One region of the Dactylosporangium sp. CA-092794 genome, then DNA from elsewhere that is predicted to be linked to it. Evidence: riboswitches for the same ligand, from Rfam matches in the RefSeq annotation. Region 1 holds a riboswitch; each other region holds the start of a gene.
The links. A riboswitch is a leader RNA that binds a small molecule or an ion and turns the genes downstream of it on or off. The one in region 1 is predicted to bind cobalamin.
Positions count from the first base shown of each region.

Region 2: another riboswitch for cobalamin. It lies ahead of bluB (5,6-dimethylbenzimidazole synthase); the one in region 1 lies ahead of ACQPXD_RS13050 (ribonucleoside-diphosphate reductase subunit alpha).
Region 3: another riboswitch for cobalamin. It lies ahead of ACQPXD_RS44365 (CbtB domain-containing protein); the one in region 1 lies ahead of ACQPXD_RS13050 (ribonucleoside-diphosphate reductase subunit alpha).
Region 4: another riboswitch for cobalamin. It lies ahead of cobN (cobaltochelatase subunit CobN); the one in region 1 lies ahead of ACQPXD_RS13050 (ribonucleoside-diphosphate reductase subunit alpha).

Region 1 is NZ_CP192044.1:3,008,935-3,011,115, reverse strand. Features, by position in the region: gene ACQPXD_RS13050 (ribonucleoside-diphosphate reductase subunit alpha) at 1-1,058, opposite strand, end outside; cobalamin riboswitch at 1,181-1,394, opposite strand; gene ACQPXD_RS13045 (hypothetical protein) at 1,556-2,029, opposite strand; gene ACQPXD_RS13040 (LamG-like jellyroll fold domain-containing protein) at 2,057-2,181, opposite strand, start outside.
Region 2 is NZ_CP192044.1:6,227,368-6,229,548, forward strand. Features, by position in the region: gene ACQPXD_RS26265 (acetamidase/formamidase family protein) at 1-673, shown strand, start outside; gene bluB (5,6-dimethylbenzimidazole synthase) at 722-1,342, opposite strand; cobalamin riboswitch at 1,393-1,579, opposite strand.
Region 3 is NZ_CP192044.1:10,324,966-10,327,146, forward strand. Features, by position in the region: gene ACQPXD_RS44360 (cyclase family protein) at 1-648, shown strand, start outside; adenosylcobalamin (AdoCbl) riboswitch at 722-810, shown strand; gene ACQPXD_RS44365 (CbtB domain-containing protein) at 860-1,084, shown strand; gene ACQPXD_RS44370 ((2Fe-2S)-binding protein) at 1,094-1,738, opposite strand; gene ACQPXD_RS44375 (hypothetical protein) at 1,782-2,165, shown strand.
Region 4 is NZ_CP192044.1:8,777,505-8,779,685, forward strand. Features, by position in the region: gene cobN (cobaltochelatase subunit CobN) at 1-1,322, opposite strand, end outside; cobalamin riboswitch at 1,362-1,553, opposite strand.

The DNA.
Region 1 (2,181 bases):
ATGAACTCGTCCGGGATCCAGTTCGCCAGGTTCAGGTTGTGCGTGCGCCGGGACTCCTCGCCCGTGTTGTCCCGCAGCTCCAGGAACTCCTCGATGTCCGGGTGCCACGGCTCCAGATACACACAGGCCGCGCCCTTGCGCCGCCCGCCCTGGTTCACCGCTGCCACACCGGCGTCGAGGGTCTTGAGAAACGGCACGATCCCGTTCGACTTGCCGTTCGTGCCGCGGATCAGCGCTCCCCGCCCGCGCACCCGCGACCATGAGATCCCGATCCCGCCGGAGAACTTCGACAGCTTCGCCACCTGGTGGTACCGCTCGTAGATCGAGTCCAGCTCGTCGCGCGGCGAGTCGACCAGGAAACACGAGGACATCTGGGTGTGCCGGGTGCCCGAGTTGAACAGCGTCGGCGAACTCGGCAGGTACGCCAGGCACGACATCAGCCGGTAGAACCCGATCGCCTCGCCCGGCGTCTGCGACAGCCCGCAGGCGACCCGCAGCAGCCAGTACTGCGGCGTCTCCACGACCAGCCGCGTCACGGGGTGCCGCAGCAGGTAGCGGTCGGCGACGGTGCGCAGCCCGAAGTACTCGAAGCGCAGATCGGCGTCGGGGTCGACGGCGTCGTCGAGCTTGCGGGCGTTGCGGGCCACGAACGCGGCCGTGTCGTCGCCGATCAGGCCCTGCTGGTGGCCGTACCGGATGGACTGGCTGAAGCTGGCGACGCCCTGCCCGCGGACCTCCTTGTCCACGAACGCGGCGAGGAGGCGGGCGGCGAGGCGGGAGTACTGCGGCTCCTCCCCGATCAGCTCGGCCGCGGTCTGGATCGACAGCTTGTCCAGCTCGGCGGTGGTGGCGCCGTCGTAGAGGCCGCTGATCGTCTTGGTGGCCACCCGCAGCGGGTCGATCTCGTCGAGATCGCCGACCCACCGCTCGACCGCCTTGACGATCTTGTTCACGTCGACCGGCTCCAGGTCGCCGTTGCGTTTGCGGACCTGCATCGCGTGCCGGCGCTGCTCCGGTGCCCCCGTGCCGGGTGTGACCTGCTCGTGCGTGACCGTCATGTGTTTCCCCCTCCTCACCCGCTGACCGACGTCGGACGAGCGCGCAGGGGGACGCCACCAGGCGGCAACGCCCGGTCGATGGCGTCGGCCGTCCCGCGCGGCCTCCGACCACCGCACACCGGTTGGCGTGCGGTGCGCTGGCAGGTCTTCGGACTCGTGGGCATGACCATGGCTGGTCGCCTACCGGCCGTCGCTTCCCAGACCTCGCGGTCCAGTGCTTCGTTGACGGCTTTCGTTCCCACTCACCGCTGCGGGGCAGTCCCGGACTCACACCGGGTTCCCTGTTGCCACGGCCGCCCCCGGAGGGCCGGCCGAACCAGCTGCGGGCAACACCATATATGGGATTCACTGAGAATTGGAAACACCAGATGGTGTGTCGGCGTGTCGCCTGCATCGCATCACGCTGCGTGTCGCAATGGCTCCTCCGCCGTCGGCCGCGTTCGGCCCGTCACTGGCCGAGGCATGCGGCCCGCCGCCTCGAAAGGACAGGGCCACGGTTACGCGTTGGCCACCGCTACGCCGATCAGGATCAGCGCAACGGCTAGCAGCACGTCGCGGTTGCCCGGCGTCACCAGCCAGCGCAGCGCGCCGCCTGCGCGGCGCCAGCGGTCCTCGCTCACGTACCACGCCACGCCGGCCCGGCCCGCGTTCAGGACTCCGGCGATGAGGCAGAGCGCCATCGGCGGCCAGGCATACGGTCCGACGACGTCGGATTCCCGGCCCGCCACCGCGTCCTCGACCGCCATCGCGACGACGCCGAGACCCAGGCAGATGACCCCGGCGAACAGCCACGCCACCGCTCGAATCACGCTGCTGATGCCGAGGTCCCGGACGGTGTCGCCGGGGGCGCGGACCTTCGCCACCAGCTCGTCGGGTGAGTCGCCGGCGAACGCGGCCATGGGGCGGGCGAGCGCCCTCGTGATCCACGATCCGAGGTCGAACGCGCCCGCCCCGCCCAGCCGACGATCCACGGCTACCTTTGTACCGCCTTTGCCTTGCTACAGCCAGTGCTTCGAGTACGGCACCCGCTTCCGGCAACTCGACCAGTACTTGCAGCCCATCCGGCCGGCGTCGAAGGCGCCGAAGGCGTTGGCGGTCCGCTCCCATGGCCGCAGTGCGCGGT
Region 2 (2,181 bases), 3.2 Mb from region 1:
GCTGCACGAGCCGCTGGCCGAGCGCACCTGGTACTACGAGCTCGACCTCACCGAGCGGCTCGTGCGCTACAGCGCGCTGGACTCCGCCTTCCGGGCGGACCTGCCGCTGGACCCGATGCACGGCACCGTCGGCGTCGCGCCGCCGCTGAGCGAGGTGCGCTCGTCGCTGACCCCCGGCAGCTGGGGCGGCAACATGGACACCCCCGAGATGCGCGCCGGCACCACGTGCTACCTGGGCGTCAACGTCGAGGGCGCGCTGTTCAGCCTCGGCGACGGGCACGCCCGGCAGGGCGAGGGGGAGACCTGCGGCGTGGCCGTGGAGTGCGCGATGGACACCGTCGCGGTGGTCGACCTGCTCAAGGGCGTCCCGACGCCGTGGCCGCGGCTGGAGGACGACACGTACCTCATGACCACCGGCTCGGCCCGGCCGCTCGAGGACGCCTTCCGCATCGCGCACACCGAAATGGTCCGCTGGGTGGCCGAGCTCACCGGCCAGTCCACATTGGACGCCTACCAGCTGGTGTCCCAGGCCGCGCTGACGCCGGTCGCCAACGTGGTGGACACCAACTACACGGTCGTCGCCAAGTTCCCGAAGGCGTTGCTGCGCGGCGCGGAGGCGATGGGCGGCGCGCACCACCGCCTCCGCGCGACGCCGTTCCGCCGCCCTGCCTGACGGCCGCGACGCCGTTCCGCCGCCCTGCCTGACGGCCGCGGCGTGCCGTTACCAGCGGTCGCGGTGGACCACCTCGGCCAGCGGCGTGCGCCGGCGCCAGCCGTGCCGCTCCAGGTCGGGGACCGTTTCGAGGTGGGTCACCGGGCCCAGGCAGAGCCATGCGACCGGACGTACCGTATCCGGGATGTGCAAAAGGTCGCGGAGGAACGCCTCGCGGTAGAAGGAGACCCAGCCGATGCCGAGGTCCTCGGCCGTCGCCGCCAGCCAGAGGTTCTGGATCGCCAGGCAGACCGAATAGAGCCCGGCGTCGGCGATCGCGTGCCGGCCGAGCACCGCCGGGCCGCCGCGCCGCGGGTCGTAGGTGACGACGACCGAAAGGCTGGACTCCAGCACCCCGTCGATCTTGATCCGGGCGAACCGCCGCGCCGCGTCCGGATCGAGGCTCGCCGCGAACGTGTCGCGCTCGCGCTGGACGTGCTCGAAGAACGCCCGCCGGGTCGTTTGGTCCCGAACGAGGATGAAGTCCCACGGCTGGGACAGCCCGACGCTGGGCGCCGCGTGCGCGGCGGAGAGGATCCGTGCCAGCGCCGCGTCGGGCACCGGCGCACCGGTGAACTGGGCGCGCACGTCGCGCCGCCGGTGGATGACGTCGTACAGGTCGTTGCTCATGGTGACGGGCAGGCTCCCGCTGCCTCGGGCCGCCCCGGCCGGAGCGGCGCACGGTACGCGAGGCCGGTCTTCGGACTCTCGGATCGACGCCGGCCCGCCCGCCTTCCCGGCCGGTCGGCCAGTGGCTGTCCGCGTCGGACGTGGGCGGCGGCTCCCCGATCACCGCGGCGGGCCCGTGCCGGACTCGCACCGGCTTCCCAGATTCTCCCCGTCGCCGGGGCACCTCGCGTCAGTTCGCTGGCGACACTCTAGCCGAGCCGGCCGGGTCACGTCCGCCGGCGTGGTGTAGGAGGCCAGCGCGCTGGTCGTGCCGGTTGACGTCGGGCGGCCGTCGCCGGCCGGGCGTCGGTGGCCACCGATGGTGCACCGGCGATCATCGGCGTCGCCCCCGACCGGCGCGCCGGACCGGTGCGGTTGTCGCACCCGCCGGGCGCAACCTGCGATCTGCGCGGCGGACCGGTGCGGATGTCGCACCCGCCGGGCGCAACCTGCGATCCGCGCGGCCGGGCCGGACGTATGTCTCCGTGATCATGATGCCCGCGGTGGCCGCACACCGGGTTTGCCATGATCCCGGAGACTTGTGGTACACGGGGGTACATCAGCGCTCCGTGATCATGAAAAACCGTTGGTGTCGATGCCGCGATGCGCATGATCACGGAGACTTCCGGTCGCCGCCTGTACCGCGCGGCGGCCGACGGGCGGGACGTGATCGCCGACCGTGCCCGCCCCAGATTGCTGGGACGCGCAGACCGGGCGCCACATAACCGACGGCAGGCCGGCGGCGCCGGTCGCGGTGAGCCGCAGTTCGGGTGCCCCGGCGCCGGGCGCGAGTCGGCAGG
Region 3 (2,181 bases), 5.7 Mb from region 1:
CCCGAGTTCACGCTCGAGACCATCGCCACCATCCCGAACGAGGGGTACTACTTACAGTACGTCCGCGAGGGCGAGGCGACCGGCACGCACTGGGGCGCCCCGGGCCACTTCAACGCGGGCGAGCCCCTCGCCGACGACCTCGACCCCGAGGACCTGTTCCTGCCGGCGGTCAAGATCGACGTGCGGGACAAGTGCGCGCACAACGCCGACTACGCGCTGACCGTGAACGACGTGAAGCAGTGGGAGCAGCGGCACGGCCGGATCCCGAACGAGACCATGATCATCATGTGGACCGGCTGGGAGTACAAGTGGGGCACCCCGGCCTTCCCGAACTTCGACAGCGACGGCGTGCTGCACCAGCCCGGCTTCGCGCCCGAGACGATCCAGTGGTTCATCGACACCGGCCGCATCGGGCGCAACGGCGGCACCGGCATCGACACGTTCGGCCCGGACCTGGGCACCGACCCGAACTTCCTCGCCTCGCTGCTGATCTACCAACGGCACCGGATCAGCCTGGAGATCCTCGCCGGGCTGGCGGCCTTCCCGACCACCGGCGGATCGGTGCTCTGCGGCGGTTTCATCAACAAGCGTGGATCGGGCTCGACCGCGCTGATCTACGGCGTCATCCCGCCCGGCGTGCACGCCTGAGCGAGCACGGGCCGGTGCCTTCGGGTGCCGGCCCGATTGACGTAAGGAGTGCCGCACTCCTAGTGTCTGACGTGTGACGGTGTGAGGGAAGCTGGTGCAAGTCCAGCACGGTCGCGCCACTGTGAGCCGCTCCCGCGGCGAGTCAGGTCACTCCCCCGTCACGATGCCCCATCCACGCGAGGGACGCACGATCCCTGAAGGAGGCCCACCGATGAGCTCCATGTCCGGCGCCGAGGCGCCCCAGGCGACCACCACGCCGCTGGTCCTGCCCATCTCCCGCTCGCTGTTCTGGCTCGGCGGCACCGCGCTGCTCGCCCTGCTGGTCTACTACTTCATCGGCATCGACCAGGGCGCCGTGTCGATCTTCGGCAACGACGCGCACGTGCACGAGTTCGTCCACGACGGCCGCCACTTCCTCGGCTTCCCCTGCCACTGACCCTCCCGGTCAGCCGTCCGCCGGCCCCGGCGCCCTGCGCAGCACACAGTCGCCGCAGGTGCCGGCGCCGGGGATGCGGTAGTAGAGGCAGCAGTTGTGCCGGCGCAGGGCCTGCCCCTCGACGGTCGCCATGCCGGCCAGCGGCGGCCGGGTCAGCAGGCCCGCCACGATCGGCCAGGCGTCCGCGCCCAGCTGGCCGGCCGCCCCGCCCAGGGCCGACGCCACGTTGCCCCACAGCACGTGCGGCGAGAGCCGGAACCGGGCGCCGAACACCTCCGCCAGCGGCGCGACCAGGCCCAGGATCGCCACGTCGAACAGCTCCGCGGCGGGCCGCGGCGGCACCTCCCGGGCGGCGACGGGCAGCGGCCCGCCGGGCACCGGCCGCCACCACAGGTCCGCCGGGCCGGCCCCGCGCACCGGCCCGCCCAGCGCGTCCGACAGCGGCGGCGCGACCAGGCGCGAGGCCCAGCCGAGGAACAGCACCGAGGCGACCACCCGCTCCGGTACCGCCGCCTCGGCAAGACCGAACATCGCGGTCAATGCCTGCCGGGACACGCCGACCCGCTCCGCCACCACGTCCGGCTCCAGCAGCTGCGCGAACGGCCGCCAGCCCGAGCCGGGCTCGTAGGGCTCCCAGACGAAATACGGGTTCACGCCCGCACTGTAGAGCGTTGCCGGGCGGCCCTACCATCGAGCCGTGTTCTTCCGGCCCCGGGTGCTGCGGCTGCTGCCGCGATACCGCCGGCTCATGCGCGACGGCGCGCGGGCCAAGGCGGTCGTCGTGGAGTCCCGCGCGTGGTACGGCTCCGCCGGACCGGTCGCGCTCAACGCCCGTCTCCGGCTCGAGGTGCGCTTCCCCGACGGCGCCGGCGCGACGGTCAGCCGGGTCGTGCGCTACCGCGACCTCGGCGATCAGGACGTCGTCGGGTCCATCCTGCCGATGCGGTACGAGCCCGGCGACCGCTCCTACGTCGAGGTCGACCTGCCGGAGCTGCGCCGGTCGTACTCGGCGCGGATGGCGAAGCTCGACCGTGCCGCCGTCCGCGAGGCGAGGGCCAAGCTGCGGCGCCCGGGCAAATAGCCCGGGTTGGTTGAAC
Region 4 (2,181 bases), 5.8 Mb from region 1:
AAGAGGTCGCCGGGCGGCGGTCCCCAGTGCCGTTCCATGCCGGCCCGCAGGTCGTCGGGCAGCGTCGCGAACCATTGGCCGTACCGTTGCGCGGAGATGCGGACCGGGTTGCCGTGCAGCTGCTCCTCGGTCAGCCAGTTGACGTCCTGGCCGCCCGCGGCGATCAGCTCGTGCATCAGGGCGTCGCCGTCGGTGGGGAAGCCCTCGCCCAGGTCGTAGCCCCGCCGGCGCATCGCCTCGAGCAGCCGCACGACGCTGGCCGGCGTGTCCAGGCCGACCGCGTTGCCGATGCGAGAGTGCTTGGTCGGATACGCGCTGAGCATCACCACGACCCGCTTCTGCGCGTTGGGCAGGCCGCGCAGCCGGGCGTGGGCGACCGCGACGCCGGCCACCCGCCGCGCCCGCTCGGGGTCGGCGACGTAGACGGTCAGGCCGTCCTCGTCGATCTCCTTGAACGAGAACGGTACGGTGATGATCCGGCCGTCGAACTCGGGAATGGCCACCTGGGTCGCCGTGTCCAGCGGCGACAGCCCGTCGTCGTTGGCATCCCACGACTCGCGGCTGCCGGTCAGGCACAGCCCCTGCAGAATCGGCACGTCGAGCGCCGCGAGCGCACCCACGTCCCAGGCGTCGTCCTCGCCGCCAGCCTGCGCGTCGGCGGGCCGGGTGCCGCCGGCCGCGAGCACGGTCACCACCAGCGCGTCGGCGCCGCGCAGCGTCTCGAGCAGCTCGGGCGGGGCGGTGCGCAGCGAGGCGGCGAAGACCGGCAGCGCGCGGGCGCCCTCCGCCTCGATGGCGTCGCAAAGGCCGCTCACGAACGCGGTGTTTCCGGCCATATGGTGCGCCCGGTAGTAGATGACCGCGACCGTGGGGCGGTGGGTCGGTTCGCTGCTCGCCGGACGGTCGAGCACGCCCCAGACCGGGGTCTCCACCGGCGGGCCGAAGCCGTGGCCGGTGAGCAGGACCGTGTCGGAGAGGAACCGGTGCAGCTCGCCGAGGTTGGCCGCGCCGCCGAAGGCCAGGTAGGCATGGGCCTGCGCGGCGAGGCCGGCGGGCACCGTGGAGTGGCTCATCAGCTCGGCGTCGGGGGCCTGCTCGCCGCCGAGGATCACCACCGGCCGGCCGGTGGCCAGCAGCGCGTCCAGGCCGTCGGCCCAGTCGCGGTATGCGCCGAGGAACCGCACGATCACCAGGTCCGCCTCGGCGGCCAGGCCGGGCAGGTCCTCCACCGCGGTCCGGGACGGGTTGGCCAGCCGGTAGTCGGCGCCGCTGGCCCGGGCGCTGAGCAGGTCGGTGTCGGACGTCGACAGCAGCAGGATCACGCCGGGGTCCTCCCTCGGGGTCCGCGCCCCAAGTCGGTACGGTTCGGTCCGGCGCCGGAGAGTCTCCTGGCTCCCGGATCGCCGCTCGCCCCCGAGCCTTCCCGGGCTCGCACCCGGTGGCCGTCGCGGTTGGAGGCTCACTCCCCGGTCACAGTGGCGGGACCGTCCCGGAATCGCACCGGGTTCCTCCACACGTCGCCGTTACAGCAGCCCAACTCTCCTCGAAACGGTCGCACCGCGTCAAGCCGGGTCACGTCCGCCGACGTCGGGGCGGGCGGGCCGGCGATCGCGTCCCGCCCGTCGGTTGCCGCGCGGCGCAGGGACCGGAAGGTAACTATTCAGGTACCCCGCCCATCTCGCTGACCTGCACCTACGCGGCGGTCGGAATTCGCGAATCGGGGAGATGGCCAACCGCTATCTCCCGCATTGAGTAGGTTTGTCGTCCACTGTGGAGTGTCCGACTAGCGCCAGCGCAAGGCTTTGACCAGCACGCCCTCCTCCGTTCGGAGGACCTGAATAGTTACACCGGAAGTCTCCGTGATCATGCGCAACCCGGCGTCGACACCAAGGGTTTTTCATGATCACGGAGTGCTGATGTACACCCGTGTACCACAAGTCTCCGGGATCATGACAAACCCGGTGTGAGTCACCGCGGGCAGCATGATCACGGAGACATACGTCCGGCCCGCCCGCGCGGATCGGAGGTTTCGACCGGCGGGTGCGACATCCGCGACGTCCGCGCCGCTCCCCGCCGGGATCACGCTGCGGTTGTGCCGCTGGCCACGAAGTTCGGTCACACCATTGCTGACGTGCGGCAGACCGCCGGCTGGTGGCAGGGGCGGTCCGGTGGTGCGCGGGG